Regions from separate parts of the Leifsonella bigeumensis genome, predicted to be linked through region 2. Evidence: predicted binding sites of a transcription regulator. Region 2 holds the regulator's gene; the other holds the start of a gene.
What was found. The regulator HspR, encoded in region 2, represses chaperone genes until heat shock. The targets are predictions, from matches to a motif close to AAGTTGAGTCNNNNNGACTCAACTT.
Positions count from the first base shown of each region.

Region 1: ABD678_RS03455 (Hsp20/alpha crystallin family protein) is a predicted target of HspR. The motif match lies at 5,526-5,550, and genes of this name have one in related genera.

Region 1 covers NZ_BAABAE010000002.1:99,057-114,825, forward strand. Annotated here, with positions in the region: gene ABD678_RS03425 (ABC transporter ATP-binding protein) at 1-430, shown strand, start outside; gene ABD678_RS03430 (nuclear transport factor 2-like protein) at 580-981, shown strand; gene ABD678_RS03435 (MGMT family protein) at 950-1,255, opposite strand; gene ABD678_RS03440 (GNAT family N-acetyltransferase) at 1,256-1,708, opposite strand; gene ABD678_RS03445 (NADP-dependent isocitrate dehydrogenase) at 1,837-3,051, shown strand; gene ABD678_RS03450 (heavy metal translocating P-type ATPase) at 3,147-5,042, shown strand; gene ABD678_RS03455 (Hsp20/alpha crystallin family protein) at 5,080-5,508, opposite strand; gene ABD678_RS03460 (S8 family peptidase) at 5,754-8,801, shown strand; gene ABD678_RS03465 (ABC transporter ATP-binding protein) at 8,861-9,649, opposite strand; gene ABD678_RS03470 (ABC transporter ATP-binding protein) at 9,646-10,644, opposite strand; gene ABD678_RS03475 (FtsX-like permease family protein) at 10,649-13,438, opposite strand; gene ABD678_RS03480 (ABC transporter permease) at 13,435-15,769, opposite strand, start outside.
Region 2 covers NZ_BAABAE010000001.1:361,394-377,162, forward strand. Annotated here, with positions in the region: gene ABD678_RS01990 (acyl-CoA dehydrogenase family protein) at 1-437, opposite strand, end outside; gene dcd (dCTP deaminase) at 554-1,138, shown strand; gene ABD678_RS02000 (alpha/beta fold hydrolase) at 1,147-2,016, opposite strand; gene ABD678_RS02005 (TetR/AcrR family transcriptional regulator) at 2,079-2,720, shown strand; gene idi (isopentenyl-diphosphate Delta-isomerase) at 2,724-3,245, opposite strand; gene ABD678_RS02015 (isocitrate lyase/PEP mutase family protein) at 3,265-4,053, opposite strand; gene ABD678_RS02020 (MFS transporter) at 4,050-5,459, opposite strand; gene dnaK (molecular chaperone DnaK) at 5,640-7,505, shown strand; gene ABD678_RS02030 (nucleotide exchange factor GrpE) at 7,640-8,194, shown strand; gene ABD678_RS02035 (DnaJ C-terminal domain-containing protein) at 8,197-9,174, shown strand; gene ABD678_RS02040 (heat shock protein transcriptional repressor HspR) at 9,177-9,590, shown strand; gene ABD678_RS02045 (MFS transporter) at 9,666-10,406, shown strand; gene ABD678_RS02050 (ATP-dependent Clp protease ATP-binding subunit) at 10,411-12,558, shown strand; gene ABD678_RS02055 (acyltransferase family protein) at 12,573-14,621, shown strand; gene ABD678_RS02060 (LLM class F420-dependent oxidoreductase) at 14,618-15,607, opposite strand; gene ABD678_RS02065 (AmiS/UreI family transporter) at 15,677-15,769, opposite strand, start outside.

The DNA.
Region 1 (15,769 bases), on a different contig from region 2:
GCCGGAGGCCACCCGCGACGAGATCGTCGCGGCGGCGAAGGCTGTCGGCGCACACGAGTTCATCGAGGGCCTGCCGAACGGCTACGACACGGATGTGAACAAGCGCGGCGGGCGGGTCTCCGCCGGCCAGCGGCAGCTCATCTCGTTCGCGCGCGCGTTCATCGCGGACCCCGTCGTGCTCATCCTGGACGAGGCCACCGCATCCCTCGACATCCCGAGCGAGCGGCTCGTGCAGGAGGGCCTGCAGACCCTGCTCGCCGACCGCACGGCCGTCATCATCGCGCACCGTCTCTCGACGGTCGCGATCGCCGACCGGGTGCTCGTCATGGAGCACGGCCGCATCGTCGAGGACGGCACGCCGGCCGACCTCATCGCGGGCACCGGCAAGTTCTCGCAGATGCACGCCGCCTGGCGCGACTCCCTCGTCTGATTCCCGCGAGGGGTCCCAGATGGCCCTTCGCAGCGCCCGGGAAGGAAATTATGCGACCCTTCGCGGCCCGTGATGGGCGTATCGCAGGCTGAATCGGAGTAGGTCACCTTCTTTCGCATCCGCCCTCCAGGACGAATACGATTCTGCGCGTGGTGACGATTCATGAAGAGCCGGATTGCGGAAACGCCCCGCGGAAGGAAATCTTGCGAGACCTTGTGGTGGCCATCGCCGAGCGGGACGGAGAATCCATCGCCCCGCTTCTCGCCGACGACGTTGCCTGGACGTTCGTCGGAGAGCAGCACTTGACTGGTCGTGACACGGTACTGAAATGGGTCGACGATCTTCCACCCGTTGAGGAGGTGGCATTCGGGACATTCCTCACTCACGGACGCGGAGCAGGCGTCGATGGTGTACTCGATCTGGTCGACGGAGCCAGATTGGCGTTCTGTCACGGGCTGCGCTTCGCCGGCGCAGCCAGGACCACGAAGATCGTCAGCGTGAACAGCTACCTCATCAGGACTACGGCCGATGGCGGGCTAGGCGCAGGTTGATCCGGTAGCCGGATGCCGTGGGCACGAGCGGCGTTCCCTCGGCTTCGTAGTGGAGCAGGGCTTCATCGTCGTGGCAGAGCGGCGGCTGCCCGCTCGCGCGGATCACGCGCCACCAGGGAACGTCGCTGCCGTAGTGGGCCATGACCTGGCCGACGCCGCGCGGCGCGCGCGAGCCGATGGCCGCGGCGATATCGCCGTAGGCCATGACCTTGCCCGGCGGGATCGACTCGACGACCGCGAGCACGCGGCTCACGAAATCCTCTCCCTGCGGCATTTAGAGCGCCAGTACCCCGAACTTCTCGCCGTACTGCGTCTCCCGCTCGACCGCGAAGCCCATGTTCGTGAAGAAGGCCTCCGGCCCGTCGTCGCCGGGCTCCCACAGCGCGGAGAGTCTCGTGAACCCGCGGAGGCGGGCCTCCTCGGCGAGAGCGAGCACGGCGAACGTGCCGACACCCTGCCCCTGCTGGTTCGCGGCGACGTGGACGCGCCAGACGCAACTGCGGAACTCCTCCTCCGCGGCATCCTCGTCGAAATTGCCCCGGATGAACCCGACTACGACGTCATCCTTGAGCACGACGCGCGGCCAACTCGTCGTCGCATCGAGGTAGGCATCGGCGATCGCGTAGGTCGGCGGGATCACGAATTGTTCCTGCCCGCGCCGTAGTGTGAGCTTGTTCGCGGCGAGCGCGTTGCTCCCGGACAACTCTTCCAGTCTCAGGTTGGCCATGATGACAGGCTAACCACACGAAGCGACGCAAACCTAGAGATATCTCGATGTCGAGATACTTACGCGGTGCCTGTAAGCTGGTTCTCGGCCGAAATGGGCCCAGCGCGAAGCACCCAAGGAGAGACCCCGTGTCGAAGATCAAGGTTGAAGGGACCGTCGTCGAACTCGACGGCGATGAGATGACCCGGATCATCTGGCAGGCCATCAAGGACACCCTGATTCACCCGTACCTCGACATCGACCTCGAGTATTACGACCTCGGGATCGAGAAGCGCGACGAGACGGATGACCAGATCACGATCGACGCGGCCCACGCCATCCAGAAGCACGGCGTCGGCGTCAAGTGCGCGACGATCACGCCGGATGAGGCACGCGTCGAGGAGTTCGGCCTCAAGAAGATGTGGAAGAGCCCGAACGGAACGATCCGCAACATCCTGGGCGGCACGATCTTCCGCGAGCCGATCATCATCTCCAACATCCCGCGCCTCGTCCCCGGCTGGAACAAGCCGATCATCATCGGCCGTCACGCGTTCGGCGACCAGTACCGCGCGACCGACTTCCGCTTCGAGGGCGAGGGAACCCTCACGATGACCTTCACACCGAAGGATGGCGGCGAGCCGCAGAGCTTCGAGGTCTTCCAGGCTCCGGGTTCCGGCGTCGCCATGGGGATGTACAACCTCGACGACTCGATCCGCGACTTCGCCCGCGCCTCGCTCAGCTACGGCCTCGACCGCGGCTACCCGGTGTACCTCTCGACCAAGAACACGATCCTCAAGGCCTACGACGGCCGGTTCAAGGACCTCTTCGCCGAGGTCTTCGAAAACGAGTTCAAGGCCAGGTTCGACGCGGCGGGTCTCACCTACGAGCACCGCCTCATCGACGACATGGTCGCGTCGAGCCTCAAGTGGGAGGGCGGCTACGTCTGGGCCTGCAAGAACTACGACGGCGATGTGCAGTCCGACACCGTCGCCCAGGGTTTCGGCTCGCTCGGGCTCATGACGAGCGTGCTCACGACTCCGGACGGCAGGATCGTGGAGGCGGAGGCCGCGCACGGCACCGTCACACGCCACTACCGCCAGCACCAGGCCGGCAAGCCCACCTCGACGAACCCGATCGCGTCGATCTACGCCTGGACGCGCGCGCTCGCCCACCGGGGCAAGCTCGACGGCAACCAGGAGCTCATCGACTTCTCCCACACCCTCGAGGATGTCGTGGTGAAGACGGTCGAGTCCGGCAAGATGACGAAGGACCTCGCCCTGCTCGTCGGCCCGGACCAGGGCCACCTGACGACCGAGGAGTTCCTCGGAGCGCTCGCCGACAACCTCAAGTCGCGGCTGGGCTGACGGTCACCTTCGACACCTCAGGCACAGTTCGTCCGGAACAAAGGTCAGGCTCACCTAGCTGGAATCCGTGACCGGTTGCGGATAGTAATGAAGACATGAGCTGGCTGAAGTCCGCCATCCGGCGCTACCCGATCGTCGCGATCACCGTGGTGGTCGGCGTCGCCGGGCTCGGCCTCGCGCTCACCGGCAACGTCCTGATCGCGCAGTGGGTCATCAGCGGCTTCGCGCTCATCGTCGCAGCGATGCAGGCCTGGTCGATGATGCGCCGGCTCCTACGTGGGCAGTTCGGCCTCGACGTGCTCGCGGTCATCGCGATCGTCTCGACGGTCGTCGTCGGAGAGTTCTGGGCGAGCATCATCATCGTCCTGATGATCTCGGGTGGCGAGGCGCTCGAAGACTACGCTGCCGGGCGCGCCGAACGCGACCTCCGGTCGTTGCTCGACCGGGTCCCCCTGCAGGCGCACCGGTACACGGCTTCCGGGGGGATCGAGGATGTCCCTGTTGATCTGGTCGCCGTCGGGGACCGGCTTCTGCTGCGCCCGTCGGAGATCGTGCCGGTGGATGCCGTGCTCGAGAGCCCGGAGACCTCTCTCGATGAGTCGACCCTGACCGGCGAGAGCCTGCCCGTGGACAAGGTGCGCGGCGACCAGTTGTGGAGCGGCGCGATCAACGGGCCCGGAGCGGTCGACATCCGCGCGACGGCGGTCGCGAGCGCGAGCCAGTACCAGCTCATCGTCAAACTCGTGGCAGAGGCCTCCGCGAGCCGGGCACCCATGGTGCGGCTCGCCGACCGCTACTCGATCCCGTTCACGGTCATCGCGCTGGTCATCGGAGGGATCGCGTGGGCGATCTCGGGCGACCCGGTGCGGTTCGCGGAGGTGCTCGTCGTGGCCACGCCGTGCCCGTTGCTGCTGGCAGCGCCCATCTCGTTCATGGCCGGCATGAGCCGGTCTTCGAAGACGGGCGTCGTCGTCAAGGGGGCCTGGGCCCTCGAGCAACTCGCCGTGGCACGCACGGTCGCGTTCGACAAGACGGGCACGCTCACGAAAGGCGTGCCGGAGGTCGTCGCGCTGCATCCGGAACCGGGTTTCGGCCCCGATTTTGGCCGTGATGAGCTACTCGGCATCGTCGCGTCGGCCGAGCAGTACTCCTCGCACGTGCTCGCGGCGGCGCTGCGTCAGGCGGCGGCGGATCGCGGGATCCCCCTGCGCGAGGCGAGCCGGGCCGGCGAGGTGGCGACGCACGGGGTCGAGGCGACGATCGACGGCCGCGAGGTGATCGTCGGCAAGCCGGGCTTCGTGGCCGACCGCGCGACCGGCGTGCAGCGTCGCTCGCTCGCGAGTGGGGAAGCCGCCGTCTACGTCGCGGTGGATGGCCGCTTCGCCGGCACCGTGGTGCTGAGGGACGAACTGCGGGAGGAGGCGCCGGAGACGCTGGAGCGACTGCGTCGCAGCGGCATCCGGCGCTTCGTCCTCCTCACCGGGGATGTGGAGCAGACGGCGAGGCCGATCGCGGAGCAGCTCGGCATCGACGACGTCCACGCGGAGTGCCTGCCGCAGGACAAAGTGGATCTCGTCCGCTCGGCGACTCCGCGGCCCGTCATCATGGTCGGCGATGGAGTGAACGACGCACCGGTGCTGGCCGTGGCGGGTGTCGGGATCGCGCTCGGTGCGCGCGGCTCGACGGCGGCCAGCGAATCCGCCGATGTCGTCATCCTGGTCGACGACGTGTCGAGGGTCGCGGATGCCGTGGAGATCGGGCGGCGCACAGTGCACATCGCCCTTCAGAGCATCTGGCTGGGCATCGCGATCAGTGTCGGGCTCATGCTCGCCGCTGCCTTCGGATGGTTGCCCGCCGTTATCGGCGCCGCGCTGCAGGAGGTCGTCGACCTCATCACGATCCTGAACGCCCTCCGTGCGCTCCTGCCCGGCAGCACGCCTGGTCCCCGGAAGACGACGGTGCGGCGTCCCGCCAGCGATGCGCTCGTCTGAACGAGGGCGCCACCGGCGAAACGCCGCATCGTGAGCGTCAGGCGGCGTTGACCTCGACGGGGGCCGACGCGGCGCCGGACTGCACCGCGACCTTGCGCGGCTTCGCCTTCTCGCTCACCGGGATCATGACGCTCAGCACGCCGTTGTCGTAGTTCGCGCTGATGTGCTCGGTGTCGATTCCGTCGCCGAGGTTCAGCTGACGCAGGAACGAGCCGCTCGGGCGCTCGTGGGCGAGCCACTTGACGTCGTCGCTGCGGGAGGTGCGCTCAGCACGGATCGTGAGCAGCTGCCCGTCGACATCCACGTCCACCGAACCAGGGTCGATGCCCGGAAGGTCGGCGTTCAGGATATAGAGATCGCCGTCCTTGTGCAGGTCGATGGGCATGAGGCGGGGGCCTTGCCGAGCGTCCAGCAGGTTCGCGGCGACGCGGTCCAGTTCACGGAACGGGTCGAAGTACATGGCCAAGTTCATCACTCCTTCAATACTTGAGTCGGTCTGACTCAACTATTAAGAAATTAGCACTCTACCCATGAGAGTGCCAGCTCCTCGCGTTCGCCCTGCGCGAAGGGTGCAGGCCGATCCCGCCTGGGCACAGTTTGGTCACAGAATGGTAACGATGTGACCCCTACGGGGGTAGACCGGGTCTAACGTGAGTCCAGCGCAGACCCGACTGCAGCATCCATCCATGTTGCTCAGAAAGGGACACATCCGTGAGCATTCGAAGAATCATCGCGGGAGTCGCCACCAGCGCACTCATCGCGTCCGGCCTCGTCGCGCAGGGTCTCATCACAGGGCCTGCGCTCGGAGCCATCGCCGCCCCGACCTCCATCGGCGGCCACGGCCAGACATCGTTCGCACCGGGACGTTACATCGTCACCCTGGTCGACGCCTCGGCCGCAACCTACGAAGGCGGGGTCGACGGCTTCGCCCCGACCAAGCCGGATGAAGGTGAACAGCTCAAGGCGGATCGTCGCTCAGTGCAGAGCTACACCGCCTATCTCAAGAAGCAGCAGAAGGCGGTCGCCGCCTCGGTCGGCGCAACCATCGACTACTCGTACACCCTCGCGCTCAACGGCTTCGCCGCGCACCTGAGCACGAAGCAGGCGATCGAACTCTCCCAGAACAAGAACGTCGCGGCCCTGGCCCCGGATGAGCTGCGTCACGTGGCCGCCGTTCCCTCGACCTCGTTCCTCGGGCTCGACGGTCCGGATGGCGTCTGGGCATCCCTCGGCGGCGTGGGCAACGCGGGCGCCGGAGTCGTCGTCGGCATGCTCGACACCGGCATCGCGCCGGAGAACCCGTCCTTCGCCGGCGACCCGCTCGGCACGACGCCGGGCGCCGACCCGTATCTCTCCGGGTCCGCCATCACGTTCGCCAAGGGCGACGGCAACACCTTCACCGGCGAGTGCGTCACGGGTGTGCAGTTCACGGCGGCCGACTGCACCACGAAGCTCGTCGGTGCGCGCTACTTCGTCGACGGTTTCGGCGCCGGCAACATCGGTGGAACCGACCTCGGCGAGTACCTCTCACCGCGCGACGGCGACGGTCACGGCTCGCACACCTCGAGCACGGCGGCCGGCAACCCGGATGTCGCGGCCTCGATCGACGGCGTGAGCTTCGGCACCATCACCGGTGTCGCACCGGCCGCGAAGATCGCGGCGTACAAGGTGTGCTGGACCGGCCAGGACCCGACCACGACCGCGGACGACGGATGCGCGACATCCGACCTCATCGCCGCGATCGATGCCGCGGTGGACGACGGCGTCGACGTCATCAACTTCTCCATCGGCGGTGGCGCGGCCCAGACCACCGTCTCCGCGACCGACCAGGCCTTCCTCGGTGCGGCGGCGGCGGGGGTGTTCGTCTCGGCCTCCGCCGGAAACGACGGGCCGGGCGCTTCGACGCTCGACAACGCGTCACCCTGGATCACCACGGTCGCCGCCAGCACGATCCCGAGCTACGAGGCGACGGCCACGCTCGGCAACGGTGCGGCGATGGCCGGGGCATCCGTGACCCTCGACATGACGCCGGGCGCGCCTCCGCTCGAGGGTGACCTCGTGCTGGCTTCGGCCGTCGCGCTCTCGGGTGCGACGGATGCCAACCTGTGCTTCGCGAACACGCTCGACCCCGCGCTCACCGCGGGCAAGATCGTTGTGTGCGAGCGCGGTGTGATCGCCCGTGTCGACAAGTCGGCGGAGGTCGCCAGGGCCGGCGGAATCGGCATGATCCTGATCAACGTCGTCGCGGGGTCGACAGACCTCGACAACCACTCGGTTCCGACCATCCACCTCGACGTGCAGTTCCATGACGCGCTCATGGCCTACGCGGCGACGGCGGGGGCGACGGTGAGCATGGCCGCCGGCAACTCGACGGGCATCGAGCCCGCGACGCCGCAGGTGGCCGGGTTCTCCTCGCGGGGGCCGGTGCTGGCCGATGGCAGCGACATCCTGAAGCCGGACATCACGGCGCCGGGTGTGGCGATCATCGCCGACGGTGCGAACGCCGAGGGTGGCGATCCGACCTTCCAGTTCCTCTCCGGGACGTCGATGGCCGCGCCGCACATCACCGGCCTCGCCGCCCTGTACCTCGGCAAGTCGCCGAACGCGTCGCCGTCCGAGATCAAGTCGGCCATGATGACGAGCGCGTACAACACGCTCGACAGCGCGGGCGACGCGGTGACCGATCCGTTCGTGCAGGGCGCAGGTCATGTCGACCCGACGAAGTACTTCGAACCGGGCCTGCTCTACCTGAACGACCTGGACGACTGGCTCGCGTACATCCAGGGCATCGGCTACGACGTCGGGGTCGATCCCATCGACCCGAGCAACCTCAACCTGGCGTCGATCGCCATCGGCGCCCTCACGGCCCCGGAGACGATCACCCGCACGGTGACGGCGACTCAGGCGGGAACATTCACCGCAGCGGTCTCGATCCCGGGTATCGACGCGGTCGTCTCGCCGTCGACGCTCAGCTTCGCGAGCCCTGGTGACACGGCCAGCTTCACGGTGATGTTCAGCCGGACGGATGCTCCGCTCGACCAGTTCGCGACCGGTTCGCTCACCTGGACGAGTGGTTCGACCGTCGCCCGGTCGCCCATCGCGATCCAGCCGGTGACGATTGTGGCTCCGGCTGAGGTGAGCGGCACCGGTCTCACCGGTTCCGTGGACGTGACCGTCACGCCTGGCGGCGACGGAGTGATCCCGCTCAGCACGACCGGCCTGACCGCCGGAACGCTGCAGCGCGATCCGACCAACACGGAGAGGGACCACTCGGGATCCGGTGTGACTGGAGCCGAGTTCCAGTACATGGTGAAGGTCGCGAAGGGCACGGTGCTGGCCAGGTTCGACCTCAACTCGGTCGATGATTCTGCCGACCTCGATCTCACGGTCTACCAACTGGACAGCAAGGGCACTCCGGTCGCCGGCTGGCAGTCGGCGAGCGGGTCCGCGGACGAGCGGGTCGATCTCTACTCGCCGGATGCGGGCAAGTACCTGGTGTTCGTCGATGTGTTCTCCGCGAATCCGGCGACGGCGTTCGACCTGACGACGTTCTCGGTTCTGCCCGGTGGGTCACCGCTCACGCTGGATCCTTCGGAGATTTCCGGCCAGGCGGGCGTGCCGACGACCTACACCGCGTCCTGGTCGAAGCTCAGGGCGTCGACGAGTTACCTCGGTCTCGTGAGCTACGGGGACAGCGGGGCGTCGACGGTGGTGTCGGTGGCGACCGGATTCAGGCATTTGCCGGCGGACGTCAACTGACGATCGCGTAGCGTTCGCCCGGAGGGGGCCTGCAGGCAACTGCGGGTCCCCTTCGAGTTTCAGACCGCCGGTACTGGGGCTGCGTGGCGACCCCGGGCTTCGCCGTCCTGCGGCGCGAGCCGCCCGTCGTGCAGGTCGACGACGTTGTGGGCCCTCGCCACGAGAAGCGGGTCGTGCGTGGAGATGACCGCGGCGATCCCCCTGGCCTTCACGAGTTCCTCGATGAGGTCCATCATGGTGGCGGCCGTGCGGGAGTCCAGCTGGCCGGTGGGCTCGTCCGCGAGCAGGATGTCCGGCTCGCCCACGAGCGCCCGCGCGAGCCCGACCCGCTGCTGCTGCCCGCCGGAGAGTTCGTACGGCCGCTGCGCGGCATGGTCGGCGAGCCCGACCAGCTCGAGCATCTCGGCCACCTGCTGCTCACGGACGGCAGGGTCGGTGCCGCGGATCCGCAGCGGCACCTCGATGTTCTCCGCCGCCGAGAGCACCGGAATGAGCCCGAAGGTCTGGAACACGTAGCCGATCCTGCCGCGCCGCACCTCTGCGAGCTTTCCGTCGCTCAAGCTGGTGAGCTCCTGGTCGCCGATCCACACGTCCCCAGAGGTGGGGCGGTCGAGCCCGCCGAGGATGTTGAGCAGCGTCGTCTTGCCGCTCCCGCTCTTGCCGCGCACGACGAGCAACTCGCCCGAGTGGACCTCGAGGCTGATGTCGGTGCAGGCGTGGACCTCCCGCGCACCGGAGCCGAAGGTGCGGCTCACGCTCTCCGCGCGCAGCGCCGGGGCCGGCTCCTCCTGGACGCCGAGAAGTGCGCCCGGCGTCACACCGGCGTCGGTCATGCCTGAGTCGGTCATTGCCAGGCCTCCCCACTTTCGGATGCCGGTCCCGTTTCGGGTGCAGGCGCATCCGGGACTGCCGGCGCAGCCTTCGCCGGGCGGTGGCCAGGCCACACCCCGACGTGGTCGGTCTCGAGGGCCAGCCGCACCCGCTCGCGCAGGTCGAGCGTCTTGGTGAAGTCGTCGGGAAGCTGAAGACGGCCGACGCGGTCGAGCACCGCGAACTCCTCGGCGATGTGCTGCTCCTGCCCGTGCTCATCGACCTCACGGCGCCGCAACACCTCGGTGGAGGTGCGGCCGTCGCGAATCTGAATCGTGCGATTCACGTGCTCCGAGACCGCCGGGTCGTGCGTGACGATGAGCGTCGTGATCCCGAGCCCCTCGTTGACCCCGCGCATCGCCTCGAGCACGTCAGAGGATGTCGCCTCGTCGAGCTCACCGGTCGGCTCATCGGCCAGAAGCACCTGCGGGTCGTTGGCGAGAGCGACCGCGATCGCGGTGCGCTGCTGCTCGCCGCCGGAGAGCTCGGTGGGACGGCGGTCGGCGCAGTAACCGACCTCGAGCAGGTCGAGGAGCTCCATGATGCGACCCTTGCGGTCCTTGGTCTTGTTGCCGGCGACCGCCATCGCCATCGCGACGTTCTCGGCCGCCGTGAGGTAGGGGAGCAGGTTGCGCGAGGTCTGCTGCCAGACGAACCCGACACTGTGCCGCTGGTACTGCACGCGCTCCTTGCGTCCCATCGTGAGCAGGTCGCTGCCCGCGCAGCGTGCGAGGCCCGCGGTCGGGGTGTCGAGGCCGGAGAGGATCGTGAGCAGCGTCGACTTGCCGGACCCGGATGCGCCGACGAGCGCCACCATCTCGCCGCGGTCGACACGCAGGTTGAGCCCCTGGAGCGCCTGCACCTCGACACCCTCGGCGGCGAAGATGCGCACGAGGTCGGCGCACAGGATGTGCGGCTCGGCATGTGCTGGAACGGCGGTGGAGACGGTGCCCGTCGCTGGAGCTTCGGTCATGGTCCTATCCTTCCTCAGAGGTGCGCAGAGAGCGAGCCAGGCTCACGCGCCGCGCGGCCGCCATCGCGATCGCTGTCGCCACGACCACGAGCAGGGCGAAGCCGCCGACCACGATCCCGAGGAGTACGGGGTTGAGCGTGATGATCGGCTGCATCACACCGCCGGTGAACGGTCGCAGGTCGACACCGGCGAGCACGATGAGCGGAAGCGCAGCGCCCAGGATGCATCCGGTGACGATCGCGACGAGCGCTGTCGGCCCGATCTCCCACCCGGTGATGCCACGCGATTGACTCCGAGTGAGTCCGAGTGTGCGCAGCAGGGCGAGCAGGCGCTCGCGGGCCGGTCCGCTGATCATGAGTGCGAGCACGACCGTGCCGGCGCACAGCAGGGCGACGATCGCGATGAGGGCGAGCAGCGCGAGCTGGAGGCCGCCGGAGACCGGAGAGTCGTTGAGGAGCGCGGCGGCATCTGCGGGGCTCTGGATGGTGGCATCCGGGCCCGCGATCCGGGACAGCTCGGCCTTGACGGCAGCGATATCGGCTCCGGGATCGAGCCGTAGGAGGGTGATGCGCGGCAGGAAGGTGTAGATGCCGAATCCGTCGCTCTGCGCTGTATCGATGAGTACCCAGTCAGCGACGCCGCTGAGCGATGGCGATGTGCCTGGGTCGCCCGCGCTCACGATGTCCGCTTTGCCGAAGGTGGAGTCCTCGGTGATCGTGTACTTCGCAGCGAGGTCGGGGGACAGCAGTACGGGGATGCGGTCATCGCCACCATCGACCGTGACCGGCTTCGTCATGTCGAGGTCGATGTGCGCGGCGCCCGGCACACCTTCCTGAACGCGCGCGAGCGCAGCCGTGTCGGCGACCATGACCGGCACGGAGAGGTTCTCCTCGACCGACAGGTTCTGCAGGCGGCTGTACTGGTACAGCGAGACGGACTCCTCGACGCCCTTGACGGCGGCGATGTCGTCCAGCTGTTTCTGATCGAGGATGGGCGATTCGATGCGGAGATCCGCACCGATCGTCGAGTGCGCGGCCGTGCTGACGCCTCCGGTGACCGTTCCGAGCAGCACGCCGGAGAACACGGCGACCGCGAGGCCGACGACCATCGCGAGCACGGGGGCGAGGCCGGCGGCGGGGTCCCGGATGCTGCGGTTCGCGCCGAGGAACGCCACGATCCCCTTTTTGCGTTTCACAGAGCGGGCGAAGCCGAGGAGCGGAAGCGGATAGAGCCGCAGCACGATGAGCCCCGCGGAGAGTGAGAGCAGCAGGGGGGTTGCGGCCAGGAGCGGGTCGACGCCCACCGTTTCCGCGCTCGTCGCGAGGCCGCGCTGGAGCAGGAGGAACACTGCGAGAGCTGTCAGGGCGAGGACGATGATCTCGAGCACCCAGCGGTAGCGGCCGCGGGCACGCGGGTCGAGGTCGCCACGGGCGGCCCGCAGGCTCCGGGGCGACGCCGCGATCATGATGAGGATCGGCGGAACGACGGCGACGGCGGCCGCGAACCACGCAGCGACGGGGCTCGCGGACGAGGGGAACAGGAGGTACCCGATCGCGCCGCCGATCGCCGCGGCCGGGGCGGAGAGCAGGAGGACCTGGAAAGCTTGGGACAGGCGCAGCTGCGTATCGCTCGCCCCGCGCGCGGAGCCCAGGGCGAGCGAGTCGCGACGGCGCAGCATAATGAGTCGCGAGAGCAGCCAGAGGGTCGCAATCGCGACGCCGATCGGGCCGGAGGCGACCATCACGAGCACGGCGGTGGCCGTTGCCGCGCGAGAGATAGCCGTCCTGAGCGTCGTCTCGGCGTCGGATCCGAAGGTGAGGGAGGTCACCACCTGGGGCTTGGCGACGTTCGCCACCGATTGGGCGTTGCTCGTGAAGCCGCGCAATTGGGGGATGATCGCTTCATCCTCCTCCACGGTGAGCCCGGCCATGGAGAAGGGAATGGCGACCGTGGTCAGCATGGAAAGAGACGTCTGGTCCGCCATCGCCGGCCAGGACCCAGGATCGATGAAGGCGGCCCCGACGACGATGCGAGTGTTCGTCCCACCGAACGGGGTGTAGTCGATTCCGGGCTGGAGCGCGGAGGGCGATGCTGCCCAGAAGCCGTCCTTGGGGTCGACCGCCTCGAACGTGCCGGAAAGGCGTGCGTAGAAGCCATAGTTTCCGGATACGGCCACCCAGCGCTCTTCGCCCACCGCCCATCCGGCCTCTTCTGCGGTGTCGACCGAGAGTGCGATGTCGATCTGGGGGTCCTGAGGATTGCGGTCGAATGGATCGAACGGCCGTCCCGGATATTCGTTGTCGTCGAGGTCGACGACCTTCTCGAAGGGCGCGGGCGGTGTGCCATCAACCATCCGGATGTGGTCGGCCAGCCTGGGTGCGACGTTGATCGTGATCGGGGTCTGCGGGTCGTTCCATTCGACGTTGCGTCGGGCGACGTGCAGTCGATCGCTCGCGAAGGTGTACTCGGCCGTCGCGAAAGCCTTGTCGAGTGGCGATGGCGCCGATGCGGCAATCGCCGCGAGGGCTTCATCGAACTGCGCGAACGGTGCGACTCCCGGAGTGATCGCAGGAGTGCCGGGAGATCTGGCGATGAGGTCCCGCCGGGAGGCGGGGAGGTTCTCGAACTGGTAGGCGACCTCGGAGGACGCGAGCGAGCGCAGTGCGAGAGGCGCGGCAGACACGAGGGTGGCGACGACGAGAACGATCGCGGCCATCGCGAGCAACGGACCGAGATCGGCACGGAACTGCCGGGCGAGCACCCCCGGCAGCGATGTGCGGGATCGGCGGTTCATCGGGTCTCGAGCCGCTCGTCGGTGTCGAGTGCCTGGCGCCGAACGCGGCTCGCCGAGACAACGGCGATCCCGAGCATGATGACAAGTCCGATCAGGAGCAGGCCGGCACCGGGTATGACGGCGAACGCGAGGGTCGCCTGCAGCCCACTCGGGATGCCGAGGACGGCCGATCGGGCGAGGTTCGCGGATGTAAGCGCGGAGACCAGGAGCCCTCCGACCAGACCGAAGACGACCGAGATCAGGACGATCGCCGAGAACTCGCCGAGGCGCGATCGCGACTGCTGTCGCGCCGAGATGCCGACGGCGCGCAGCACGACGACCTCCCCTCTGCGCGCCCGCGCGACCGTGAGTGCGACGGCGCCGAGCGAGATCACCGCGAGCAGCAGGCATCCGATGGCCGCGATCCACAGGGCGAGCTCTGCGGGCGCCGCGAACGAGTTGTCGGTCGCGTTGGCCGGGGTGACGATGGTGGCACCATCCGGGAGCGAGGTGTCGAGCGCCTCGCTGTCGATGACGGTCGGCCCACCGGCCGAGAGCCAGACCTGGTTCGCGCGGGGGACCACGGGGCTCGCCCGCAGGAGGTAGTCGTTCAACTGGTTGAGATCGGCGAGCGCCTGGTTCGGCGAGGGGGCGCCGGGGAGGACGGGCGCGATAGCGGCGACGGTTGAGGTGACGACGAGTCCTGTGCCCGAGAAGCGAAGGTCGAGCTTGTCGTCGACGGCGAGATCGTAGGCGTCGGCGAATTCCTGGGTGACGACGACCGGAACCGAGCGCGGTGACTCGAATCGGACTCCCCCCGCTGCCAGCGCCTGCGCGCCGACATCCATCATGCGCAGCCGATTGCGCCCGTCCTGGGCCCCGGGAAGCCCCAGGGTGAGGCCGTCGGCGTCCATGAGCGTACTGTTCGCGAAGGCGGAGTACTGCAGATCCATCCAGCCCAGCGTGTCGAGCGCGACCGGCTGCGCCCCCGAGGGCGTCGTCGCCACGAGCCCGCCATAGTGCATCTCGAGCCAGTTGCTGTCCGCGCGGACCGAGTAGTCGATGGCGACGAGCCATCGGGTCGCCTCACTCGGAGCGAACTTCACGGTCAGTGGTGTCGTGAGCGACTTGCCCGCTTCGAGTGAATCGACGAAGAGCTGGGGCAGGGCGGTGCTGCTGATGCCGCCCTCCGAGTCCTGGAACCACAGCGTCGTCCCCGCATAGCCCTTGGTCGTCGCCGGCTCCCCGGTGGTGGGATCAATCACCGAGAGTGTGGCGTCGAGACTCAGCGACGTGGTCCCCGCCGGCAACTCGACCCCGCGCTGTTCGAAGCCGCTGAGCGTCGATTCGAGGGTCGCCACGTCGACGGTGCCCTCCGCGTCGTTCACGACCGCGCCGATGTCCGCGGCCGGAATCGCGGTGAGGCGGCCGGAGTCGTTGTCGCCGATCGTGACGGGAGTGGAGAGCACTGGGACGGCATCCGTCACGCCGGCGACGCCGAGGAAGTCCGCTCCGGTGACGGGTTCGGTGCCCGCGAGAGGCAAGTCGGATTGCGTCAGGGTGATCCTGGCATCCGCCCCTGCGGTGAGCTCGGCGTTGCGGTCGCCGAGCGATCGCCAGGAACCCGAGTAGCCGGAGGCGATCACGACCCCGCCGATCGCGAGCGAGACCACGAGCACGGCGACCGCATAGCTGCCGATGCCGCGGGCGACCTGGCGCGCCGAATAGGAGGGCTGCAGCCTGGGCCGTCGCGTCGCGATGCGCTGCCAGGCGGCGGTGAGCGGCCCGAAGACGACGAGGAGCACGAGAGCGATCGCGATGAGTGCGAGCGTGGGGGCGACGACCGCGAGTGGGTCGACGGTCGTTCCACCCTGGGCCGTGGTCACGATGGGCGAGCCGTAGAGAAGGGACTGCCAGACCGCGACCGCTGCCGCGGCGACCGCGAGAACCGCCGTGCCGATCGTCGCGGCGGCCCGTGTGCGGCCCGAGTCGTCGACGGCGTCGCGCTGGGCGAGCCGGATTGAGTCCAGGAAGGCCGTCGTCCCGTAGATTGCGAGCACCGCGACGGCGATGAGGGCGGCGAACTCCCATGGAGCGTAGGCCATGGCGCTCACCCCGAACAGCCCGACGAGAGCTCCGGAGCCGGCCGCGTAGCCGAGCGCGCATCCGATGACCGCGACGACCACGGCCTCGCCGATGCCGGTGGCCGTGAGCCACTGCGCCGACGCTCCGCGCGACCGCAGCAGGGCGTTCTCCGGGCGGCGGGCGAGGGAGAGCAGGCGCGCCAGCTGCACGAGCGCGATGAGGCCGATGAGCCCGGCCAGCAGGATGCCAACCGGTGTCACCCCACGT
Region 2 (15,769 bases):
GGATCGCTGCCGCCGGTCGGCTCGGTGAGTGCGAAGCAGCCGATCGCCTCCCCCGCGGCCATCCGCGGCAGCCACCGCTGCTTCTGCTCCTCCGAGCCGAACTTGTGGATCGCGCTCATCGCCAGCGAGCCCTGCACGGAGACGAAGGTGCGCCATCCGCTGTCGGCCGCCTCCAGCTCGAGGCACGCCAGGCCGTAGCTCACCGCACTCGCGCCTGCGCATCCGTAGCCTTCCAGGTGCATGCCGAGCAGGCCGGCGGCACCGAGTGCCGGGACGAGCTCTGCGCGGAAATGCTTCTCCTCGAAGTCCTGCTCGATCACCGGCAGGATGCGTGTCGTCGCGAATTCGCGCGCCGTGTGCTTCCAGTCGAGCTCTTCAGGGGAGAGGAGCGCGTCGATGTCGAACACGGTCTCGGTCACGAATCCCGAATCGGTCACGGCTTCTCCTCGTCGCCAGCAGGTCGTCGCCGACCACCACCCCGATTCTAGGCGGGTGGCTGATGCGCCCGGGCGGGCTTCGACCGGTGGCTGCTATGCCTCAGTACGATGTGAGGATGCTGCTTTCCGACCGCGACATCAAGGCGGAGCTCGATGCCGGCCGAGTGGGGCTCGACCCGCTCGACCTGTCGATGATCCAGCCCTCGAGCATCGACGTGCGACTCGACCGGTTCTTCCGCCTGTTCGACAACCACAAGTATCCGTTCATCGATCCGGCGGAGGACCAGCCGGAGCTCACGCATCTCGTCGAGTCGCAGGATGACCAGCCGTTCATCCTGCACCCCGGCGAGTTCGTGCTCGGCTCCACCTTCGAGCTCGTGACGCTCCCGGATGACGTGGCCGCCCGGCTCGAGGGCAAGAGCTCCCTGGGGCGGCTGGGCCTTCTCACGCACTCGACGGCGGGCTTCATCGACCCCGGGTTCACCGGGCATGTGACGCTCGAGCTCAGCAATGTCGCGACGCTGCCGATCAAACTGTGGCCCGGGATGAAGATCGGGCAACTGTGCTTCTTCCGGCTGTCGTCGCCGGCGGAGAAGCCCTACGGTTCGAGCGAGTACAGCTCTCGGTACCAGGGACAGCGGGGGCCGACGGCGAGCCGGTCGTTCCAGAACTTCCACCGCATCAGCACACAGCGGGATTAGCGGCCGTATCAGGCGAACGCCGGCACGTTGCCGTCCACCTCGGAGGGTGCACCGAGAAACGACGACACGTCGTCGAGCACGGCATCGGCGCCGAGGATCCGGTAGTGCCCCAACCCTTCGGTCACGACGACCCGGGTGAGCGGGCCGTGGGCGTCGGCGAGCAGGGTGGCATCGACGACGGGGACCATGCGGTCCGATCGATCGTGGATCACGAGAAGCGGGGCTGAGGCCGGGAGGGGGCTCTCAGCGGCGGAGTACTGCGCCCACACATCGCGGTTCCCGTCGAAGACGCGGTTCTCGATGCGGGCGCGAACCCGTTCCGCGGTGGACGGGCGCACCCCCAGAGCCTCACAGAACGTCGGCACGAGCCTGTCCAGATCAGCGACACCGCCGATGGAGACGTAACGGTCGGCTCGCAGCCCGTGGCTCGCCGCCGCGGCTGCGGATGGCGTCCCCAGCGAGTGGGACACGACGGCCTCGAGCCGGCCGTGCCGGCGTGCCACCTCGGCGAGAACCTCCGCGTAGTCGATGACCGTGGTCCGCCTGCCCGTTGAGTTGCCGTGACCGGGCGCATCCACGGCGAGGATGGTGCGCTCGGGCGAGCGCAGTTCTCGCACGATCGGCGCGAAGTCGGAAGCGCGCCCCTCCCAGCCGTGCACCAGCAGGACGACTCGTGGGCCGGAACCCCAGCGGTAGGTCGCGATACGTCTCCCCGCGATCGGCATCGTCGATCGGCCGGCCAGCTCCATGACACGGGCGGCGTCTGCGGTGAGTGAACGCGATCTTCGAGGGGTGCGCCACAGTCGCCAGACGATCTCGGCGGCCAGCGGAGGTGCAACCTTATCCAGCACGGGAAGTGAGTTCAGCAGAGCGGGCATGTCGTTTCTCCAGGATTGAAAAACAATACGAACGATCGTACAATTAACTTTGCGAGGTGACAATGGCTACGACACTGACGGATGGGCGTCGACGGCGAGGAGAGCAGTCCCGCCGGGCAGTCCTGGGCGAGGCGGTCAACCTCGCCTCGGTCGAGGGCCTGGACGGTGTATCGATCGGAACGCTCGCCGAACGCACCGGGACGAGCAAGAGCGGCGTCGTCGCCCTCTTCGGAAGCAAACTCGACCTTCAGCTCGCGACGATCCGAGCGGCACGTGAGATCTACATCGCGAGCATCATCGAGCCGACGCTCCGTGCGCCCAGGGGGATCGCCCGCCTGTGGAGCCTGTGCCTCACCTGGCTCGAGTATTCGCGGGGCCGCACGTTCGAGGGCGGATGCTTCTTCCGGGCCGCGGCGGCGGAAGCGGACTCCAAGAGCGGACCGGTGCACGACGCACTCGTCGCCGTGGATGAGGACTGGATCGCCTTCGTGGAGCGCTGCGTCCTGCTCGCCGCAGACGACCTGCCCGCGCTGCGGGACCCGAAGCTTCTCGCGTTCGAGTTGATCGCCCTCATGGATGCCGCGAACAGCGGCTCGCTTCTGCACGGCACCGATCGTGCCTACGAGCTGGCGGAGGCGGCCATGCACGACCGGCTTCTCGCCGCCGGCGCCGACCCCGACGCGCTGCGGAGCGGCCGACGCTGATCGTCAGGCGGTGAGCTGCGCGGTCTGCATCACGAGCCACGGGCTGAAGGCATAGGGCGCGGCGACCACAGCGTTCGTGACGGTGGCCGGATCGGCCCAGGCCCACTCGGCGACCTCATCCGGGTTGCCGGCCACGGCATCCGTCGTCACGGCCCGGAACACCGGGCAGATCTCGTTCTCGACGATGCCGCTCGCGTCGACGGCGCGGTACCGGAAGTCCGGCAGGAGCGGCTCGATGCTCGCGATCGCGATACCGAGCTCGAGCGCGGCCCGCCTGGCCAGCGCGTCGTCCATCGACTCGCCGGGGGCCGGATGCCCACAGAACGAGTTCGTCCAGACGCCCGGCCAGGTGAGCTTGCCGAGGGCTCGGCGCGTGACGAGCACCTGGCCCTCCGTGTTGTAGACGTGGCAGGAGAATGCCAGGTGCAGGGGGGTGTCGGTCGTGTGGACGGCGAACTTCTCGACCGAGCCGGTGGGCATGCCGTCCTCATCGACGAGGACGACGAGTTCGGGCGAGGTGGTCATGCTTGCACCCTACCCGCAGCTAGTACGAGAAGCCGAGTTCCGGCGGGTAATCGCCGCGAGCGGTCAGGGTGGCCGTGGTGGCCTGCAGATGCGACAGGGTCAGGCCGAGAGATCGAGGGCCGAAACTCACCCGACTGACGCCGAGCTCGGCAAGGCGCTTGAGCGGTACGGATGCCGGGCCGGCGATGACCGAGAGCCTTCCCTCGAGTTCGTCGACCGCGTGCGCGACGAGTTCCTCCGTGCCCAGTCCGAGCACGAAGATCACGTCGGCGCCTGCGGCGAGGTAGCGGTTGCCGCGCAGGATCGCCTCGTCGAGGTCCGCCCCGCGTGCGAGCGCGTCGACGCGGGCATTGATGACGATCGGGATGCCCGCCTGGTCCCCGGCCGCGCGGGCAGCCGCGACCCGCGCCGCGGCATCCTCGATCTCGAAGAGCTCACCCGGGCCGGATCCGTAGCTGTCCTCCAGGTTGAGGCCCGCAGCCCCGGCCGCGATCAGTCGGCGCACGTTGGCCGCGACGCCGGCCGCGTCCGGAGAATAGCCGCGCTCGAAGTCGACCGACACCGGCAGTTCGACGGCGTCGATGACGATGCTCGCGGCGGCGAGCGCCTGGTCGACCGACAAACCCTCTCCATCCGGAACGCCGTGCGCGAAGCTGATCGCATGGCTTGCGGTCGCGAGCGCCGTGACCCCCGGAACCGCGGCAACGGTCCTTGCCGTCACGGCGTCCCAGACATTCACCACGATGAGCGGATCGCCCGGGACGTGAAGCGAACGGAGCAGGTCTGCCTTGTCGGCGGTGCTGGTCATGAGCGCGCGGGACGGCCGCCGGCCTTCACGAAGTACATGAGCACGAAGCCGATGGCGAGGATGAGCACGATGCCGAGGATGCCCCACGCCGTCGAGTGGAAGATCGCGATACCGGCCGCCCATGCCAGGGGAGACAGGAAGCTCGCCGCGCGGCCGGTCGTCGCGTAGAGGCCGAAGATCTCGCCCTCGCGCCCGGCGGGGGTGACGCGGGCGAGGAAGGACCGGCTGGCCGCCTGGGCGGGGCCGACGAAGAGGGTCAGAGTGAGTCCGAAGATCCAGAACACCGTGGTGCCGAGGTCGCGGGCCAGGAACACCACGAGCCCGGCGACGACCAGGCCGCCGAGTGCCCACAGGATGATGGTGCGCGCACCGAGCCGGTCATCGAGTCGCCCGGCGAGGATCGTGCTCACCCCGGCGACCAGGTTCGCCGCGATACCGAAGATGATCACCTGCATCGGGCTGAACCCGAAGACCGTCGCCGCGATGATGGCGCCGAAGGTGAAGACACCGGCCAGGCCGTCGCGGAACACCGCGCTCGCGAGCAGGAACCAGAAGGTCGGCCGCGACTCGCGGAACAGTCGCGCGATGTCCTTGCCGAGTTCGCGGTAGCTCGCGAAGAAGCCCACGCGGGCACGGCCAGCTCCCGGGGGAGCCTCCGGCACGTTGAGGAAGATCGGGATGGCGAAGATGATCGTCCAGATGGCGCACCCGAGCGCGACGACGCGGATGTTGAGCCCGTCCTCGGTGGGGATGCCGAACCATCCGTTCTGCTGCATCACGATGACGATCGCCAGCGCGACGATCCCGCCGAGGTAGCCGAAGCCCCAGCCGAGCCCGCTGATCCGCCCCACCGTCTTCGGCGTGGAGACCTGCACGAGCATCGCGTTGTAGTTGACGCCGGCGAGCTCGCTGAACACGCTGCCGATGGCGATGAGGGCGGCCCCGAACCAGAAGAACGAGTAGTCGGCCTCGACGAAGAACATGAGCGCCGTCGTGATGACGAGCGCTCCGGTCGCGAGGCCGAGCCACAACTTGCGACGGCCGGCGGCATCCGCACGCTGCCCCATGACCGGCGCGAGAAGGGCGATGAGGATGCCGGCGGCGCCGACCGCCCAGCCGAGCCCGGAGGTGAGGATCGCATTCTCACCGCTCTCGTCGGGTGTCACCCCGGCGGGAAGAAAGAGGGAACTGGTCAGGTAGACCGAGAAGACGAAGGTGATGATGACCGAGTTGAACGGCTGCGTCGCCCAGTCCCACAGCGCCCAGGAGAACACCTGCTTGCGCGGGATGACCTTGCCTTCCTGCAGGTCGAGGCCGACGGCGGCCACGGCCCCCGTGTTCGCGGCGACTGGGATCCTCATCGAAGTGGTGGCTGCGACGTCGTTGCCGGGAGTCTCATTCGTCATGCAGTCAGGCTAGTGGCGAACGGTATCCAGAGGGAGTCCATTCGGAGGGGCGGTTCGACTTGAGTCGCTCACACTCAACTTTCAGTCGCTGAACTTGACAAAGTTATCCACAGGCATAAAACTTGAGTGATCGGGACTCAAGTCCCACTTTTCAGCTTTCATCAAAGGAGTACAGAGCGCATGGCTCGAGCAGTAGGAATCGACCTCGGAACGACCAACTCGGTTGTTTCGGTCCTGGAAGGCGGGGAACCCACCGTCATCGCGAACGCGGAAGGCTTCCGGACCACCCCCTCCGTCGTCGCCTTCACCAAGGACGGCGAAGTGCTCGTCGGCGAGACCGCCAAGCGGCAGGCCGTCACCAACGTCGACCGCACCATCGCGAGCGTCAAGCGCCACATGGGCACCGACTGGAAGACCGAGATCGACGGCAAGAAGTACACGCCGCAGGAGATCTCCGCCCGCATCCTCGGCAAGCTCAAGCGCGACGCGGAGCAGTACCTCGGCGACACCGTGACGGATGCCGTCATCACCGTCCCCGCCTACTTCAACGACGCGGAGCGCCAGGCCACGAAGGAGGCCGGTGAGATCGCCGGCCTCAACGTGCTGCGCATCATCAACGAGCCGACCGCGGCCGCGCTCGCCTACGGCCTCGACAAGGGGAAGGAGGACGAGCTCATCCTCGTCTTCGACCTCGGCGGCGGTACGTTCGACGTCTCGCTGCTCGAGGTGGGCAAGGACGACGACTTCTCGACCATTCAGGTGCGTTCCACCTCCGGCGACAACCGCCTGGGCGGCGACGACTGGGACCAGCGCATCGTCGACCATCTCATCAAGAAGTTCAAGGAGACGACGGGTGTCGACGTCTCGAAGGACAAGATCGCCAAGCAGCGCCTCAAGGAGGCTGCGGAGCAGGCGAAGAAGGAGCTCAGCTCCTCGACGAGCACGAGCATCCAGCTGCCGTATCTCTCGCTCACCGAGAACGGGCCGGCCAACCTCGACGAGACGCTCACCCGCGCCCAGTTCGAGCAGATGACCTCCGACCTGCTCGACCGCACCAAGAAGCCGTTCGCCGACGTCATCAAGGAGGCCGGCATCAAGGTCGCCGATGTCGCCCACGTCGTGCTCGTCGGCGGCTCGACCCGCATGCCCGCCGTCGTCGACCTCATCAAGAAGGAGACCGGCGGCAAGGAGCCCAACAAGGGCGTCAACCCGGATGAGGTGGTCGCCGTCGGCGCCGCGCTGCAGGCCGGCGTCCTCAAGGGCGAGCGCAAGGATGTCCTGCTCATCGACGTCACCCCGCTGAGTCTCGGCATCGAGACCAAGGGTGGCATCATGACGAAGCTCATCGAGCGCAACACCGCCATCCCGACCAAGCGCAGCGAGACCTTCACGACGGCCGACGACAACCAGCCGTCGGTGGCCATCCAGGTGTTCCAGGGCGAGCGCGAGTTCACCAAGGACAACAAGCCGCTCGGCACCTTCGAGCTCACCGGCATCGCGCCGGCCCCCCGGGGCGTGCCGCAGGTCGAGGTCACCTTCGACATCGACGCGAACGGCATCGTGCACGTGTCCGCCAAGGACAAGGGCACCGGCAAGGAGCAGTCGATGACGATCACCGGCGGCTCGTCGCTGGCCAAGGAGGACATCGACCGGATGATCCGCGAGGCCGAGGAGCACGCCGCTGAGGACAAGGCCCGCCGGGAGACCGCCGAGATGCGCAACACGGCCGAGCAGCTCGCCTTCTCCACCGAGAAGCTGCTGAGCGACAACGCCGACAAGCTTCCGGATGACGTCAAGACCGAGATCCAGGCGGATGTCGACGCCCTCAAGACCGCACTCGCGGGCGAGGACGACGATGCGGTCAACGTCGCGTTCGACAAGCTCAACGAGAGCCAGACGAAGATCGGCGAGGCCCTGTACCAGCAGAGCGAGACCGCCGAGGCGACCGCGGCCGACTCCGAGACGGGTGAAGCCGCCTCGCCGGACGACGAGGACATCGTCGACGCCGAAGTCGTCGAGGACGAGCCTGAGGGTGGCTCGAAGTAGCAATGGCCGCCGACAAGAACAAGGACAGGAAGAACCCTTCGACAGGCTCAGGGCGAGGCGACGACTCTGACCAGCCGGTGTCTCGCGACCCTTCGGGGGGCTCAGGGCGAGAGGATTCCTCGTCGGAGCCGGTCGTGCGCGATAAGAGGCGCATCGACCCGGAGACGGGCGAGGCCCGCAAGGACGTCGAGGATGTCGGAGAGAAGTTGACCGACGACGACCTCGCCAGGCTCCTCGAGGAGCCGGTGCCGGCCGAGTCGGGCTCGGAGGCGGATGCCGCATCCGAGCATCTCGAGGACCTCAAACGGGTTCAGGCCGAGTACGCGAACTACCGCAAGCGCGTCGACCGCGATCGGTACGTCGCTCGCGACCTCGCCGTCGCCGAGGTCATCACCGGAATACTTCCGGTGCTCGACGATCTCGACCTCGCGCATGCGCACGGCGACCTGGAAGGCAGCCCGCTGGAGCTCGTCGCGCAGAAGCTGCGCACGATCTTCGGACGGTACGGCCTTGTGCAGGTCGGGGAGGCCGGCGAACCGTTCGACCCGAACGTCCATGAGGCGATCGCCCAGATCCCGAGTAAAGACGCCACGAGCAACACGATCGCCGAGGTCGTCCAGCCCGGATACCGGCTCGGCGAGCGGTTGCTCCGTCCGGCCAAGGTCGCCGTTTCCGTTCCCGAGGAGTAACCGTGGCCAGCCAGGACTGGTTCGACAAGGACTTCTACAAGGTCCTCGGAGTGTCGAAGGACGTCTCCCAGGCCGACCTCAAGAAGACCTACCGCAAGCTTGCGCGCAAGTACCATCCGGACTCCAACCCGGGCGATGCGAAGGCCGAGGCGAAGTTCAAGGAGATCAGCGAGGCGAACGCCGTGCTGTCCGACCCCGAGCAGCGCAAAGAGTACGACCAGATGCGCGCGATGGGCTCCGGCATGCCGCGATTCGCGGCGGGCGGCCAGAACGGCGGGTTCGAGGATGTCTTCGGGGGCATGTTCGGCGGCGGCGGCAACCAGCGCACGAGCTACCAGGCCAGCGGCTTCGAGGACATCTTCGGCAGCATGTTCGGCAATGGAGGATTCGGCCAGGCGAGCGGGGGATTCCGCGGAGCGGGCGGTCCGACGAAGGGGCGCGATATCACGGCCTCGACGACGCTCGACTTCATGACCGCGATCAAGGGCGATACTGCTCGGCTCCAGGCATCCGGCGGCAAGCCGATCAGCGTGCGCATCCCCGCGGGCGTCGCGGATGGGCAGAAGATCCGACTCAAGGGCAAGGGCGAGCCGAGTCCCGACGGCGGCGCCCCCGGCGACCTCACGCTCACGGTCACCGTGCGGAAGCATCCGGTGTTCGAGCGGGAGGGGCAGAACCTGCGGGTCGACGTTCCGGTCACTTTCGCCGAGGCGACCCTCGGCGCGACGATCGAGGTTCCGACCCTCGGTGGCGAGCCGGTGAAGCTCAAGATCGCGCCCGGAACCCCGAGCGGACGCGTACTGCGCGTCAAGGGTCGCGGGGTCACCACCGCGAAGGGCACCGGCGACCTGCTCGCCGAGATCGTCATCGCTGTACCGAGTCACCTCACGGTCGACGCGAAAGAGTACCTCGAGAAGTTCGAGAAGGCCATGCCGGTGGAGAATCCCCGCGCCGACCTCATCGCCAAGGCGAAAGCATGACGATGGACGAGAACTCGCCGCTCTTCGCGATCGCCATGGCCGCGGACCTCGCCGGGATGCACCCGCAGACGCTCCGACAGTATGATCGGCTCGGCCTGGTGAGTCCTCGGCGCACCGCCGGCCACTCCCGCCGCTACTCGATGCGGGACGTCGCGCAGCTGCGGGAGATCGCCCGACTCGGGGCGGAAGGGGTGAGCCTGGAGGGCATCCGGAGGGTCCTCGAGCTCGAGAATCATGTCACGGAGCTGCAGGATCGGGTGCGCGAGCTGGAGCGGGCGCTCGCCGACGAGCTGCTCAACCGGCCAGGTCGGCGCGTCTTCGCCGCGGGAGAGTCCGGCGACGTCGTCTCACTGCGCACGGGGACGCGGGCGCAGCGCAACACCCAGCTCGTCGTCTGGCGACCGCTCGACGAGTGACCGTCACCATCAACCGCACCGCACACTGACCGCACCGATCGAAATCGCGATTCGCACAACCAGGAGAAACGAACGATGACCATCGAGAACCCACCCCCGGCGGCACCGCAATCCGCCTCGCCCTACACAGCACAGCCCCCTGCAGTCCAGCCCGCCGCGGCCCAGCCCTCTGCCGCCCAGCCCTACGGCGGGCCGCCGCCCTCGTACCGTGCCGTGCGGCCGCCGCTCTCGACGCGCGAGAAGCGGGGTGCGTTCTGGGCCGGCGCTGTCGGCTTCAACGTCCTGACGCTCGGCTTCACGCTCATCGTGGTCCCCCTCGTGGTCGCCGTGTTCGGCGCCTTCTTCGCAATCCTGTTCGAGCAGGTCGCGCGAAGCGGGGATGAGCTCAGCACCGGGTTCCTGGCAGTACGCGGCTTCTTCGCCTCGTTCGACTACGGGATCGTGGCGATCATCGGTCTCGTGGTGGTGATCGTCGGCCTCGCGATCATGACGGCCGCGCTCTTCGCGAGCAGATCGATCCTCCGTTCGCACGGCACGACCCGGCCGTGGGCCGTCACCTGGGCCGGAGCCGGGATCGCCATCATCGCCTATTGGCTGGTGGGATGGATCCCCACCGTCGTGCTGCAGTTCCTGTCGGGCGCATTGACGGCGGCCGGCCTCGACGGCTGGGCGAACTTCGGAACGACCGGCCTCCTCGGCTTCCTGCTGGCACTGGTCGTGAACGCGGTGATCGGCTGGCTCGCCTGGTGGTGGATGGCACACGCGTTCCGTCCGGCTTCGGCCGGTGCCGTGACGGCGGAGAGGGCGCAGGGATAGGAAGATGGCGAACATGCAGGGCGCACCGGCCAGCGACGAGGAGCAGAAGACCGCTCTCGAGCAGTATGGGGTGGATCTCACCGCGATCGCCCGCACCGGAAAGCTGGACCCGGTCATCGGTCGCGATGCGGAGATCCGGAGGGTGAGCCAGGTGCTCACACGACGCACCAAGAACAACCCGGTGCTCATCGGGGAGCCGGGCGTGGGCAAGACCGCGGTCGTCGAGGGGCTCGCCCAGCGGATCGTCGCGGGTGATGTCGCCGACTCGCTCAAGGACAAGCGTCTCGTCTCCCTCGACCTGGCGGCCCTCGTCGCCGGCGCGAAGTATCGCGGCGAGTTCGAGGAGCGGCTTAAGGCCGTGCTCAAGGAGATCAACGACGCCGACGGCCAGATCATCACCTTCGTCGACGAGCTGCACACCCTCATGGGTGCGGGCGGTGGCGAGGGCTCCGTCGCTGCGGCGAATATGCTCAAGCCCATGCTCGCGCGCGGCGAGCTGCGCCTCATCGGGGCGACGACCCTCGACGAATACCGCGAGTTCATCGAGAAGGATGCCGCGCTCGAGCGCCGGTTCCAGCAGGTCTACGTGGGCGAGCCGAGTGTCGAGGACACCATCGCGATCCTCCGTGGGCTGAAGGAGCGCTACGAGGCCCACCACAAGGTCGCGATCGCCGACACCGCGCTCGTCGCGGCGGCGGCGCTCAGCAACCGCTACATCTCGGGTCGCCAGCTTCCCGACAAGGCGATCGACCTCATCGACGAGGCGGCGAGTCGCCTGCGCATGGAGATCGACTCGGCCCCGGTCGAGATCGACGAGCTCCGGCGCGGCGTCGACCGGCTCAGGCTCGAGGAGCTGGCGCTCAAGAAGGAGAAGGACGAAGCGAGCAAGGCGCGGCTGCAGAAACTGCGCGACGACCTCAAGGACAAGAGCGCCCATCTCGCCGAACTGCAGGAGCGCTGGGAGAAGGAGCGGGCATCCCTCAACCGGGTCGGCGAGCTCAAGGAGAAGCTCGACAGCCTCCGTATGCAGGCCGACCGCGCGCAGCGCGAGGGCGACCTCGAGCTGGCCTCCCGGCTGCTCTACGGCGAGATCCCGGTCATCGAGCGCGAGGTCGCGGATGCCGAGAAGTCGGAGGCCGAGACCCCGCTCATGGTCAACGACCAGGTGACCGCGGAGGACATCGCCGCCGTCATCTCGGCGTGGACCGGCATCCCGGTCGGACGTCTGCTGCAGGGTGAGACCGAGAAGCTCCTGCACCTCGAATCCGAGCTCGCGAGGCGGCTCGTCGGCCAGAGGCCCGCCGTAAAGGCTGTGGCGGATGCTGTCCGTCGCAGCCGTGCCGGCATCGCCGACCCCTCGCGCCCGACCGGCTCGTTCCTGTTCCTCGGCCCGACGGGTGTGGGCAAGACCGAGCTCGCCAAGGCGCTCGCCGAGTTCCTGTTCGACGACGAGAAGGCGATGATCCGGATCGACATGAGCGAGTACGGCGAGCGGCATTCCGTCGCCCGGTTGCTCGGTGCCCCTCCCGGGTACATCGGGTTCGAGCAGGGCGGCCAGCTCACCGAGGCGGTGCGGCGGCGTCCATACTCGGTCGTGCTCATGGACGAGGTGGAGAAGGCGCATCCGGATGTCTTCGACGTGCTTCTGCAGGTGCTCGACGACGGCAGGCTCACCGATGGCCAGGGGCGCACGGTCGACTTCCGTAACGTGATCCTCATCCTGACCTCGAACCTCGGCAGCCAGTTCCTCGTCGACCCCGACCTCAGCTGGGAGCAGAAGGAGGAGGCGGTCACCGCGATGGTGCGCCAGGCGTTCAAGCCGGAGTTCGTCAACCGGCTCGACGACATCGTCATCTTCTCGCCGCTCTCGGAGGAGGATCTCGGCCAGATCGTCGAGCTCTACGTCGACCGGTTGCAGCGTCGCCTCGCCGACCGTCGCCTCGACCTGGCCGTCACGCCGAACGCGCGGGCCTGGCTCGCCGAGCGGGGCTACGACCCGATCTACGGTGCCCGGCCGTTGCGCAGGCTCATGCAACACGAGATCGACGACCGGCTGGCGACGGCGCTGCTCGCCGGTACGACCAGGGACGGGGACACCGTTCTCGTCGACCTCGATCCGGAGGAGGATGAACTTTCGGTGCGCAGTACTTGATAGCCTGAACGGCGATGACTGAGCCCCGCCTTCGACAGCGCCCCACGAAGGCGAGCCACTTCCTTCCCCACGTGCAGGGCCTTCGTGCCATCGCCGTGATGCTGGTCGTGCTCTACCACGTCTGGCCCGGACGCCTCTCCGGCGGCTACATCGGCGTCGACATCTTCTTCGTCATCTCGGGCTTCCTCATCACCGGGCAGCTCGCCCGCGAGCTCGACCGCACCGGCCGGATCGCCCTCCCGAGCTTCTGGGCGAAGCGCGCACGTCGCCTGCTCCCCGCCGCCATCACGGTGCTCGTGTTCTGCGCGCTCGCCGTGCTCTTCCTGCTGCCCCTCTCGAGCCTCGTCTCCGAGGCGAAGGAGATCCTTGCGAGCACGTTCTACTTCGAGAACTGGCAGCTCGCCCTGAGCTCGGTCGACTACCTCGCCTCGCATGACGCCACGACCGTGCAGCACTACTGGTCGCTCTCGCTCGAGGAACAGTTCTATATCGTCTGGCCGTTGCTACTGCTCGGTGCGACCTGGCTCGGTGTGAAGTTCTTCGCCGCGCGGCGCTGGCTGCCGATGGTGGGGATCGTCGTCGTCGTGAGCGTCGTCTCGCTGGCAGCATCCGCGTTCTACACCGCCACCAATCCGGCTGAGGCGTACTTCGTGACGTGGACGAGGTTCTGGGAGTTCGGGGCCGGGGCCATCCTGGCATTGCTTCCGAGGCTGCGCCCGACGGGCGCGTGGTGGCCCAACCTGATCGGCTACGCGGGGCTCGCGATGATTCTCGCCGCGGCATGGTTCTTCGATCGCGACACCCCCTTCCCCGGTTACACCGCACTCCTTCCGGTGATCGGGACGGCCATGGTCATCACGACCGACCGTGCGAAGCACTGGTGGGATGTCGGAAGCGTGCTGGGCGGGCCGCCGCAGCGCTTCGTCGGTGACATCTCGTACTCGCTCTACCTGTGGCACTGGCCGCTCATCATCGTCGCCCCCTACATCCCGGGCTGGGGCCTCTCCGGCTGGAACCGGGTGGCTCTCATCGCGATCTGCTTCCTGCTGGCCTGGCTCACCAAGAAGTTCATCGAGGATCCGGTCCGCACCTGGAAGTTCTTCACCCTGCGACGTCCTCGCATCACGTACCTCGGTGTGATCGGGCTCATGGCGGTGTCGAGTCTCTTCGTCGGTGCCGCGTGGGTCGTCAACAACCCGCGTTACGAGGCGGAGGCCGCCGAGCTGCAGCAGATCCGCGCCGACCTGCCCGACTGCTTCGGTGCGCTCGCCGGTCCCGACTGCGAGAACCCGGAACTCGCCGGCGCGATCATCCCGAGTCCCGGCTTCGGCAACGCGGACTCCCCTGGTCACGTCGAGTGCTTCGTCCAGCTCAACGAGTCGGCGGTGAAAGCCTGCCACTTCGGCTCGGAATCCCCGGATGCTCCGCGTATCGCCCTCATCGGCGACAGCCACGCCTACCAGTACATCGAGACCCTCATCGCGCTCGCCGATGAGCGCGGCTGGTCGCTCACGACCTACCTCAAGGGCGCCTGCCCGTGGACCACGGCACCGGTGAGCGGGCCGAGCCCGGCGTTCACGGCATCCTGCGTCGACTGGCGCGCCAACCTCGCCGACGAACTCTCGGCGGTCGCGCCCTACGACGTGGTGTTCACCGCGGCGCTCGCGCACACGCCGTACACGGTCAGCGCCGCCGACCACGATGAGGTGCTGCGCGATGGCTTCCTCGAGGCGTGGAAGCAGGCCGCCGGTGCGGCGATCGTCACGATCGTCGACAATCCCGACTTCGTAGAGGACCCGAACAAGTGTCTCCGGAACGCAGCACCGGATGCCTGCACGGAACTCCGCGCGGACGTGCTCGCACAGACCGACCCTCTCGCCCTCGCCGGTGCCATGGCGGGTGCGACCGTGCTCGACTTCACGGACAGCTATTGCGACGACACGGTGTGCTTCAGCGTTGTCGGAGGGGCCAACGTGTACCGCGACCAGGATCACCTGACGCGAACCTTCGCCCTCACCCTCGGCCCCGCGATCGGGGACGCGATCGCCGCGCGACTGCCCTAAGCGAGCGCGGGGATGACCTCGCGCTCGAACAGTTCGATCCCCGAGCGGTCGTAGGCGGCCTCGGGGAAGTTGTGGATGGCGTAGCCGACTCCGAGGTCTCGCAGGCCCGCGAGGCGCTCCGCGACCTGCTCGGCGGTTCCGGCGCCCGGTGAGTTGCGGTAGTCGCGGGCGAACGCCGCGGCGCGCTCAGCGCCGAGCGCCGGCACGAGGCGTGCCTCGATCGCGTCGAGACGGTCCTTCACCTCGGCCTCGGTGTCGGCGACGACCGTGAAGAGGTTCGTTGAGCGCACGATGCCCTCGAAGTCGGTTCCGACCTCGGCGCAGTGGGTCCGCAGCAGTTCGCTCTTCTCGGCGAAGACCGTTGGGTTGCCGCCGGCGAAGTTCGTGTAGTCGGCATACTTCGCCGCGATGCGCAGCGTGACCTTCTCGCCGCCGCCGGCGATCCAGATCGGGATGCCGCCTTCCTGCAGCGGGAGCGGTCGCACGATCGCGTTGTCGACCTGATAGTGGACGCCGTCGAGGGTTGCGGATCCGGTCTTCCAGGCCTGTCGCATGATCTGCACGCCCTCATCGAGCCGGGCGAGGCGCTCGCCTGCGCGGGGGAAGCCGTAGCCGTAGGCGCGCCACTCCTGCTCGTACCAGCCGGCGCCGATGCCCATCTCGACCCGTCCGCCGGAGATCGCGTCGACCGTGGCGGCGACTTTCGCGAGGTAGACGGGGTTGCGATAGCTCATGCAGGTGCACATCTGGCCGAGCCGGATGCGCTTCGTCGTCGCGCCGAAAGCGGACATGAGCGACCATGCCTCGTGCGTCGCCTCCTCGCTCGGAACCGGCACGGTGTGGAAGTGGTCGTACACCCAGATCGATTCCCACTGCCCGCTGTCGGCGTGTGCGGCCAGGCCGCTCATCGCCGTCCACTGGTCGGCCGGGTCGATGCCGACGAGGTCGTGACGCCAGCCCTGCGGTACGAACATTCCGAATCTCATGAGGGTCAGCCTAGAAGCAATCAGTGGAGGTGATGTCACCTCCACCACTTCCGCAGGGTGGCGCCGGTATCAGGCGGTCACGGGCTGCTGTGCCGAGGCCGGCTGGTGGGGTTGGGGTTCGAGCGTGCGGGCCAGGTTCGATCGGGCCAGCAACCAGGCCAG